2 regions of the Clostridium nitrophenolicum genome follow, and region 1 is predicted to be linked to the other one. Evidence: riboswitches for the same ligand, from Rfam matches in the RefSeq annotation. Region 1 holds a riboswitch; the other holds the start of a gene.
The links. Region 1 has a riboswitch for S-adenosylmethionine ahead of ACZ5N4_RS02865 (MetQ/NlpA family ABC transporter substrate-binding protein). Riboswitches for the same ligand answer to the same signal wherever they lie in the genome.
Positions count from the first base shown of each region.

Region 1 (5,330 bases):
TTGTGCCCCTGCTAGTCTAGACCTTGCATTAGCAACATCGGTAAATATTTTTTGTTCCTGTGAAGCATATCCTTTAACAGTTTGCACCAAATTGGGGATTAAATCAGATCTTCTTTGAAGTTGTGTATCTATATTAGATTGTGCTGCATCCACTCTTTGTTCAAGTCCTACTATAGAGTTATAACTACCTATTAAAGGTAAAAATATAATCGCAAGTATACCTAAAATAATCAAAAATACTTTTAGCCCTTTATTCATTTATTTCACCACCATGTTAGGATATTAGTATATTTATTTTAAGGATTTTTTAAATAAATATACTAAATAAAAAAGGCCATTTTCTTAAATTAAGAAAAATGGCCTTTAGCAGCAAAAATTCATATTTTCTTTTAATATATAAGTAAAAAATTGAAAAACCTCTTTTATCACTACTATAACTGACAAAAAGGTTGTATTTGTTGAACATTATAAAAATGAGTTCTTATAAACTATTGTTTATTTAAATAAAGTACATAAAATTATTTACTTCATTTTTATATTTGTTAACTAAATTCTCTAATGTAATATTATCAAAATAATCATTAATATTTTTATTTATTACATTCCATAAGTTTTCATTTATGCATCTTTCTAAATCATCCGCAGCATTTGTATTACTAACATCTACTAAATCTAGATCTCCTTCTAGAGTTCTTAATATTTCCCCAATAGTTATTGTATTGGTAGACTTTGATAGAGTATAGCCCCCTTGAGCCCCTTTTCTTCCTATAACTAAACCACTTTTTCTTAGTGTTGAAAAAATTTGTTCTAAATATCCTTCTGAAATATTTTGCCTTTCCGAAATACTCTTTAATGTAACTACTTCAGAATTAGAATACATAGCAATATCAATAAGTGCCTTTAACCCATATCTACCTTTTGTTGAAATTTTCACGTAATCACCTTTCTTACTATTCTATATTTTAAATAGCATTATCACATACCAATATTATTATATAAATAGAAGATTCAAAAATCAATTTTTTAATTTTATATCAACAAAACGTATTTTAAAATACTCTAGAAATAAAATAAAAGTACACTTTTACACTAATTGCTTTATAAAACTAAAGACCGCTAATAAAAAACAACTAACTTCTATCTCGATGTAGAAATAGAAGTTAGTTTACATAGTTTTGCCCTGTTTCTTATGTATTAAACCAATTCTCCTTGACATAAGTCCACCCATTCAGCATTAGTAAATCTTCGAATATTTTCTGGAGATATTTTCAATGCAGTTGTTCGTGAACCAGCAGCTGGATATACAAAATCAAAATCTTTTATGGATACATCTACATAAACTTCTAAAGGATTTTTTAAACCAAATGGACATACTCCACCTACTGGATGGCCAGTTATCTCTTCCACTTCATTGAAATCAAGCATCTTAGCTTTTGTTTTAAAAAAACTCCTAAATTTTTTATTGTCTATTCTAGCGTCACCACGAGTTACAACTAATATATCCTTCTCCTTTAATTTGAATGCCAGCGTCTTAGCAATAAGTTTAGCTTCTACTCCTATAACTTGCGCGGCCAGCTCCACTGTAGCTCCACTGTCCTCTAATTCAAAGACTGGGTCTTCCAGATTTCTTTCCTTAAAAAAATTTCTTACATTTTCTACACTCACTTTAATAGCCTCCTTTTTATGTTTCAAAGCCCCATTGTAATTTTATTAAATCTTATTTTTGATAACTTCACCAATTATTTTAAAGCCTTTCTCTATGTCTTCTTTACTTACTCTTGAAAACCCTAATCTTAGAGTATTGTATCCTCTATTATCTGTATAAAAGATATCCCCTGGTGTAAAAATAATTCCATTCTCATAGCATTTCTCTAGAACTTCTCTAGATTTAATATCATTCAATTCTATGAAAATATGAAGACCACCTTCTCCAAAAAGCTTATTAAATGGAATATATTTTTTAGCACATTCTACTGCAAACTCATATTTCTCTTTATAAACTTTTCTAGCTTTTTTAATATACTTTTCAAAGTTTCCTCCACTAAGATAATCATAAAAGATAGCCTGATCTAGTGAGGACGTGTGAATATTCCTGCTTCTTTTTACGCTTTCTAAGTAGTCTATAAGCTTCTTATCAGCTAGAATCCATCCCACTCTTATTCCTGGAAAAAGTATTTTTGAAAAGCTTCCTATATATATTACACTATTTCCCTCACCACTTAATGATGCAATAGGTGAAACATGTGCTCCTGAATATCTAAGTTCTTCATTAAATCCATCCTCAATTATAGGTACATTATGGACTTTTAGAGCCTTATATACCTCAACTCTTTTTTCTACTGACATTACTACACCGGTAGGATTATGATATGATGGTATAAAATAAGATAATTTAATTTTGTTTTTTGAAAGCTTTTCTTTTAATTTATCTATACTGACACCATCATCTTCCATGTCTACCCCTATGACTTCTAAACCATGAAGTTTCATAATTTTTATAGCAGTATTATGAGTAGGATTTTCACATAATATTTTATCTCCTTTTTCAGTTAGACTGGATAATATTAAATTGAAACCCTCAGTAAAACCATTTGTAATAAGTATATCTTTACCTTCGATATTTGCACCTTTATTACTCATATATTTAAATAAGTATTCGATTAAAGGCTTATATCCCTGAGCATAGCCATAATTTAATATCTTCTCCCCTTCTATTGAAATTCTATTTAGGAAGGATTTTTTGAACTCCTCCACATCAAAAAGACTTTCATCAGGGGCTATACTTTTAAAGGATATCATACCTTTTTTCCACTTTGTTTCATGTTTTATTATATCCAGTTCTTCTGAAGCTTTTGCATAGCTATTTATATGACTACTCCAATCTACGGTCCATTTTTCCTGAAAGTTCACTTTTACATCTGATACAAAAGCTCCCTTTCCTTTTTCCATATATATAAAACCTTCCTCTTGGAGAAACTCATAAGCATTAATCACAGTATTTCTGCTGACATTTAGAATTGAAGCTAATTCCCTAGTTGATGGAAGTTTCTCTCCACTTCTTAACATTCCTCTAAGTATCAACTCACTTATATGGTCTTTTAGCTGTATATACACAGGTGTGTTTTTATCTAATTTTATATCAATAAACATAAATTTTCACCTCAATTATATTTTCACATAAATGAGGTGATAAATAAAGATTTCTAGCTAAAAACCTATGTTAAAATGCTGGTATTATACTTCCTTTGTATTTATCTTCTATATACTTTTTAACTTCTGGTGAATTTAATGCTTTAGATAAAGCTTGAATGTATGGTTTGTCTTTATCTTTCTTTCTAACTGCAATTACATTAGCATATGGTGAATCTTTTGATTCTATTGCAATAGCATCTTTAGTAGGATTTAGGTTTGCTTGAATTGCATAGTTCGTATTGATAACTGCAGCATCTACATCATCTAAAACTCTTGGAAGTTGTGGTGCATCAAGTTCTTTAATTTTAATATTCTTTTTGTTTTCAGTTATATCTAATTTAGATATTAGCTCTCCATCCTTTAACTTTATAAGTCCAGCACTTTGTAGTACTTTTAATGCTCTTGCTCCATTAGTTGGATCATTTGGTATAGCTATTTCAGCACCATCTTTAAGCTCTTCTAACTTTTTAGCCTTCTTTGAATATACTCCCATTGGCTCTATATGAACTTTAACTGTATAGTCTAATTCAGTATGTTTTTCTTCATTAAACTTAGTTAAATAAGGTATATGCTGAAAGAAGTTTGCATCAAGTTCTCCATCATTTAAAGCTGTATTTGGTGTTACATAATCAGTAAACTCAACGATTTGAAGATCGTAGCCTTCTTTTTGAAGTATTGGTTTTACTTGTTCAAGTATCTCTTTATGTGGTACAGGCGTTGCACCTATTTTTATCACTTTTTTAGTATCCTTATTAGATGATTCCTCTTTTTTCTCTCCACATCCTACTAATGCAAAAACAAAAATTAATGATATAACAATTGATATAATCTTTTTCATAATTAAATTACCTCCTAGTATTTTAGTCTTAATAAATCAAATTTTAGTTTATCCGATGTCTATCGCCACTAACATCCCAACTTCTTAAAGTTGGGGATAAGTGGCGCTACGACCCTGGATAACGGCTTCTAAGCTTCAGATGGAGTTTAAAACTCCACCTGAATCCAAGAATCCTGTTTATATGGTTTTGCAAAATCTCTACCTTCAAAGGCAGAAACAGCTATTTTTAACGGCTAAGATGGACTTACTAGCAATTATAAGAATATAAATATTTTTTCGGCCGGCCATATTCTTATGAATTGCAAAATTAAAAGCCCGAGGAAAACCTCGAGCTTGAAACTCATCGTTATCCTCATCTCTCAGCCTTCGCTGCTGGAATTGGCACCAATGTATTATATAAAATAATACTGGTTGCCGGGCTTCATAGGGCCAGTCCCTCCGCCTCTCTTGATAAGTAAGAATTGTTATTCAATTTATTAATTTACATTATAATAATCTAAAAGCTGCATGTCAACACTTTTTCATAAAAAAATCTCCTCATATTCTGAGGAGAGTCTTTGATCTTGTAATCATTACTATCTACTTAGATTAAGTTTTAATTACCTTACTTCTTTTAATGAAATTTCTGTTATTTGATCTAATAATTCAGTAAATGACATGTTTACAGCCTTAGCACTCTTAGGAAAAAGACTATTTTTAGTCATTCCTGGAAGCGTATTAAGTTCAAGTATATAAGGTACTCCATCTTTTATTATCATATCAACTCTTACATATACATTGCACTTTAAAACCTTCCAGCAATCTAATGCCATCTCCTCTATTTTCTTTTGAAGACCTTCTTCAAACTGAACTATAATTTCATCTGAGCCACCATCAGCATATTTTGCTGTGTAATCAAAGAATTCTGCCTTTGGCTTTATAGCAATTATAGGCATCATTTTTCCATCTAGTATACAGCAAGTTATTTCATCACCTTTTATATACTTTTCTATCATAACTTCGTTATCATAGTCTAACGCTAGTCTTACTGCGTTTTCTACATCTTCTTTTTTCTTAATTAAGTTTGTAGCTACGCTAGAACCACCACTGTTTGGTTTAACAAACACAGGATATCCCATTTTGTCTATATAATCATAGTCTATTTCTTCTACGCTTCTAACGCATAGCCAATCTGCAGTGTTAATTCCTGTTGATCTTAATACCTTTTTAGTTATATCCTTATTCATACATACACCGCTGGTCAAAGGTCCACAACCTGTGTATGGAACATCCATTGTTTCGAGTACAGCTTGAATTATAC
Region 1 covers NZ_AP042469.1:633,460-638,789, reverse strand. Annotated here, with positions in the region: gene ACZ5N4_RS02885 (LemA family protein) at 1-258, opposite strand, end outside; gene ACZ5N4_RS02880 (RrF2 family transcriptional regulator) at 500-934, opposite strand; gene ACZ5N4_RS02875 (YbaK/EbsC family protein) at 1,195-1,665, opposite strand; gene pdxR (MocR-like pyridoxine biosynthesis transcription factor PdxR) at 1,711-3,150, opposite strand; gene ACZ5N4_RS02865 (MetQ/NlpA family ABC transporter substrate-binding protein) at 3,221-4,033, opposite strand; SAM riboswitch class I at 4,380-4,487, opposite strand; gene ACZ5N4_RS02860 (D-alanine--D-alanine ligase) at 4,630-5,330, opposite strand, start outside.

Region 2 (5,330 bases), 280 kb from region 1:
GTCCGCACCTGCTTTTTCTCCAATTATCACTTGTTTTTTAAACAACTCATAAGCTGTTCCAAAGCTTAGAGTACCTGTTGGTTCCATAATTAATCCAGTTGGACCTATATCCAGCGCTACTAATTTGTCACCAGCTGCTTCTCTTGCAATATTCACTCCTGCAGTAATTACCTGTTCAATAGAGTATTCATAGGAACTGTACTTTAATTCATTTGCTCCAAAAGTGTTTGTAATAACTATATCTGAACCTGCATTAATATACTGCTTGTGTACTTTCTTTATTATTTCCGGATTTGTTATATTAAGAGTCTCTGGCAGCTCCCCAACCTTAAGTCCCTCTTTCTGAAGCATAGTTCCCATAGCTCCATCGAAAAATACAAATTTATTATTAAATCTATCTCTTAATAAAGTTTTAAATGTCATAAAAAACCTCTCCCTTTTTACTTTGTTTATATTAGGAATTAACTATCTTACGAAGTTCCTGTATATTTTCCATAATTTCTTTTACAGCATTATGTTTATTCATAGTATATAAATGTATCCCTTGAACATCATTACTTATTAAATCAACAATTTGTTCGGAAGTATATGCTATTCCCGCCTCTTTTAGTGCCTCAGGGCTATGCTCATATTTATCCATGATTCTTTTAATTTTTTGTGGAATAACTGCACCAGATAGGGTTGCTATACGTTCTATTTGTTTTTTATCTAATACAGGTATAATGCCTGTAACAATTGGAACATTTATATTATTTTTATACAACTCTTCTCTAAAATTATAAAAGTTATCATTATCAAAGAAAAGCTGAGTAATTAAAAAATCTGCGCCTTTTTCTACTTTTTCTTTAAGATACTCTATATTTTTTCCTATATCAGCACATTCCACATGTCCCTCTGGATAAGCTGCTGCAGATATGCTAAAATCTTTTCTTTGTGCTATCTCATAAATTAAATCCTTCGCATACTTAAAACTTTCTTTAATTTTAAAATCCTTAGGAATATCTCCTCTTAAAGCAAGCACATTACTAATATTATTTAATTTTAAATCATCTAAAATACTATTAATCTCTTCTCTAGAGGAAGTTATACATGTAAGGTGTGCTATAGTTTCTATGTCGTATTTATTTTTTATAATTGAAGCAAGTTCGATTGTTCTACTTCTGCTGCTTCCTCCTGCACCATAGGTTACACTAATAAAATCAGGGTTTAACTTTTTTAATTCTTCAATAGTGCTATTAATACCTTCAAAATTTTTATCATCCTTAGGTGGAAATAGCTCAAAAGAAATAGTCAATCTTTTATTTAAAAATATATCTTTAATAAACATATACAATTCTCCTTTACTTTTAACGATTAAATAAAATGAAACTCCTTCTCCTTTCGTCGAATGAGTACTCACTTAGTAAGCGATCATCTCAAAATCATAGATTTTGGATGCCTGCTTATAATAAAAAGGCTACTTTCCCATAAGAAAAGTAGCCTTAAATATCTTTTTGGAGACTTCCAAGCTATTTTCTTATCTATCAGAATAAAAAATATTCTGCAGGAATTGACACCGATACATTCAAAATTAATGCCGGTTGTCGGGCTTCATAGGGCCAGTCCCTCCACCGCTCTTGATAAGAACTTTTTATTTAATTCCATTTAACGCTAATAATAATACTTATTAGTTTGGTTGTCAATATATTTTTTCTACGACTTATTTTAAATCATTAAATAAGTACTAACCAAGGCATTAGTTGTTCTTAATAAGCTACGTATTTTTAATAAAATGCTAATTGAAGTTTTGTGATTTTTCACTAAATTATTTAATTCACAAAATAGCATATGCATAATTATTTAATTAATTAAATAATTTTTTAGTATGAAATTTCCAATTAAATCAAGGCTTGATGCAAGTTTTGAAATTTTTCATTTCAATTATTTTCAAAAATTGTATTGACAAAGTATAGTAATTCCTGTTATGATTTCATCAATCGAATACGGAACTTCTTATCAAGAGAGGCTGAGGGACTGGCCCTATGACGCCCGGCAACCTGAATATTTATTATTCAACGGTGCTAATTCCAGCAGGTTAAATACCTGAGAGATGAGGAGCTGGGGAGAAAGTGTATCTTCTTGCAGTCTCATCTGCGAGAAGATTTTTTTATTTTAAATTTACAATTAAGCTAAATCTAGCTTCATCCCTTTATAAATTACAAAACTTTAATATAGAAGTTCCGTCCAAAATTAATTTAAAAACAAATTATTTTTTAGGAGGAATTAACAATGACAAAGAAATTATCCTTTGACACTCTTCAAATACATGGAGGACAACAGGTAGATAGTGCTACCAAATCAAGAGCATTACCAATATATCAAACAACTTCTTATGTTTTCGACGATGCACAAGATGCTGCAGACTTATTTGATTTAAAAAAATTTGGAAATATATATACACGTTTAGGTAATCCAACAAATGACGTTTTTGAGCAAAGAGTTGCCTTACTCGAAGGCGGTGTTGGAGCTGTAGCTACTGCTTCAGGAATGGCAGCAATCACTTATTCAATATTAAACATCGCTGGTTCAGGAGACGAAATAGTTGCTGCTGCAACTCTTTATGGTGGTACTTATTCCCTATTCGTTCATACCTTTAAGAATTTTGGAATTAAGGTTAATCTTGTAGATCCAGACAACCTAGATGAGCTTGAAAAAGCTATAAATGAAAAAACAAAAGCCGTTTATATAGAAAGTATAGGCAACCCAGGAATCAACATAATTGACATTGAAGCTGTTGCTGATATTGCTCATAAGAATGGTATCCCTCTAATTGTTGATAATACCTTTGCATCACCATATCTTTTAAAGCCAATTGAATTTGGTGCTGATATTGTTGTACACTCCGCTACTAAATTTATTGGTGGTCATGGTACATCAATAGGTGGTGTAGTTGTTGATTCAGGAAAATTCAATTGGGATAACGGAAAATTCCCTGGTCTTATAGAACCAGATGAAAGCTATCACGGACTTAAATATGTAGAAACCTTTGGAAACCTAGCATATATCCTAAAGGTTAGAACAGCTCTTTTAAGAGACTTAGGGGCAGCTATCTCTCCATTTAACTCATTCTTATTAACGCTTGGACTTGAAACTTTATCCTTAAGAGTTCAAAGACACGTAGATAACGCTAAAAAGGTCGCAGAATTTTTAAGCAATCACCCTAAGGTAGAATGGGTAAACTATCCTGGATTAGAAGGAAATAAATATTATGATCTAGCTAAAAAATATCTTCCAAAGGGACCTGGTTCTATATTCACCTTTGGAGTAAAAGGTGGAGCTGAGGCAGGCAAAAAAGTAATAAGCCTAGTAGAAATATTCTCACACCTAGCTAATGTTGGAGATGCTAAATCACTAATAATTCATCCTGCTTCTACAACTCACTCTCAGCTTGATGAAGAGCAGTTGCTACAAGCAGGAGTTAAGCCTGAGCTTATAAGAATTTCCATAGGTATTGAAGATGCAGATGATTTAATTGCTGATCTTGAAAATGCACTAAATCAAATTTAAATATAAAAATTTTGTGACACAAAATTTTTATCAATTGACAGAGGACAATTGACAATTGACAGTGAAGGAAGAAAACCTACCATCACTGTCCTCTGTCCTCTGTCAATTGTCCTCTTAAAGATTTTTAATTGGAGGTATGTACCTTGAGTGAGTTTACTTATAAGAAAGATGGTTTTAAGGAATATTTAACTTTCAGCCAAGACCAAAGTTTCCTTCTTGAAAGTGGAAAAACCTTTGGTCCTATAACTATATGCTTTGAAACTTATGGTAAATTAAATAGAGATAAGAATAACTGTATACTTATAACTCATGCTTTAACTGGAGATTCTCATGTAGCCAGTCATGATGAATTCGGCAATGCTGGTTGGTGGGAGGATTTTGTTGGACCTGGTAAAATATTTGATACTAATAAGTATTTTATAATATGTTCGAATGTCCTTGGCGGATGCAGTGGTTCCACCGGTCCTTCATCCATAAATCCGGAAACTAATGAACCTTATGGTATAGATTTTCCCATAATTACAGTTAAAGATATAGTTAATGCTCAAAGAAAACTCTTTGATTATTTGAACATTGACCATATCCTAGCGGTAGTCGGTGGTTCATTGGGCGGCATGCAGTCACTTCAGTGGTCAGTTTCTTATCCTAATTTTATGGATGGAATTATAAATTTAGCTGCCCCACTTAATTTAAGTACAGAAGCAATAGGAATTAATCATATTATGAGAAAGTCCATTATGTGGGACCCTAACTGGAATAATGGAAATTACTACGGTTCAGACTTCCCTGCCAATGGTTTATCTATAGCAAGAATGATTGCTATGTTAACTTATCAAACTAGAGATTTGATAGATAAAAAATTTGGAAGAAAAATTAAAAATAATATAGATGACTTTTTTAAAAGCTTTGATGCTGAATTTGAAATAGATAGTTATTTGAGTTATCAAGGAGAAAAACTTGTACAAAGATTTGACGCAAACACCTACTTATATTTTACCCGTGCAATGGATTTATTTGATCTTAGATACGAATATGGATCTTATGCAAAAGCACTAAGTCGCATTAAAGCTAAGTTTTTACTTGTAGCTATAAGCTCCGATACTCTTTTTAATATAAGTGAACTTAGAAAAGCAAAAGATATACTAAAATTAAGCAGTGTAGACCTTGAATACAATGAAATTCAATCCGATTATGGTCATGATTCTTTTTTAGTAGAAGTAGATAAATATAAAGATTGCATATCAAATTTTCTTGACACACTGCATGACGAAGTAAACTATAGAGAAACCTGGAAAGAATTTGAGTATTCTACCGGTAATATTTAATTTATAAATATTTTATTATAATTCATAAAATAAGGAGGTATTTTTAATGGCATCAATAGCAGTGCTTGGCTATGGAGTTGTAGGGACTGGTATAGCTGATCTTATAAATAAAAATAAAGAGAGATTTAAATCTATTACCGGTGAAGAATTGAATATATCTAGTATACTTGTAAAAGATAAGAACAAGCATGAACAAAAACAAAACTATCATCTTGTAACAGATAGTATAGAAAAAATATTCAACAATCCTGTAGATATAGTAGTAGAAGTTATGGGTGGACTTCATCCAGCTTACGAGTATGTAAAAAAAGCTCTCAAGCTAAAAAAACATGTAGTAACTGCAAACAAAGATTTAATTGCAGAATATGGTGAAGAACTATTAGACATAGCTTCAGACAATGGTGTAACTTTAAATTTTGAGGCAAGTGTTGGAGGAGGTATTCCTATATTAAAACCTCT
Region 2 covers NZ_AP042469.1:358,265-363,594, reverse strand. Annotated here, with positions in the region: gene ACZ5N4_RS01665 (homocysteine S-methyltransferase family protein) at 1-423, opposite strand, end outside; gene metF (methylenetetrahydrofolate reductase [NAD(P)H]) at 455-1,327, opposite strand; SAM riboswitch class I at 1,514-1,626, opposite strand; SAM riboswitch class I at 1,990-2,096, shown strand; gene ACZ5N4_RS01655 (O-acetylhomoserine aminocarboxypropyltransferase/cysteine synthase family protein) at 2,269-3,546, shown strand; gene metX (homoserine O-acetyltransferase MetX) at 3,690-4,871, shown strand; gene ACZ5N4_RS01645 (homoserine dehydrogenase) at 4,918-5,330, shown strand, end outside.
Region 2: linked by a shared signal. The riboswitch ahead of metF (methylenetetrahydrofolate reductase [NAD(P)H]) and the one ahead of ACZ5N4_RS02865 (MetQ/NlpA family ABC transporter substrate-binding protein) in region 1 are both predicted to bind S-adenosylmethionine.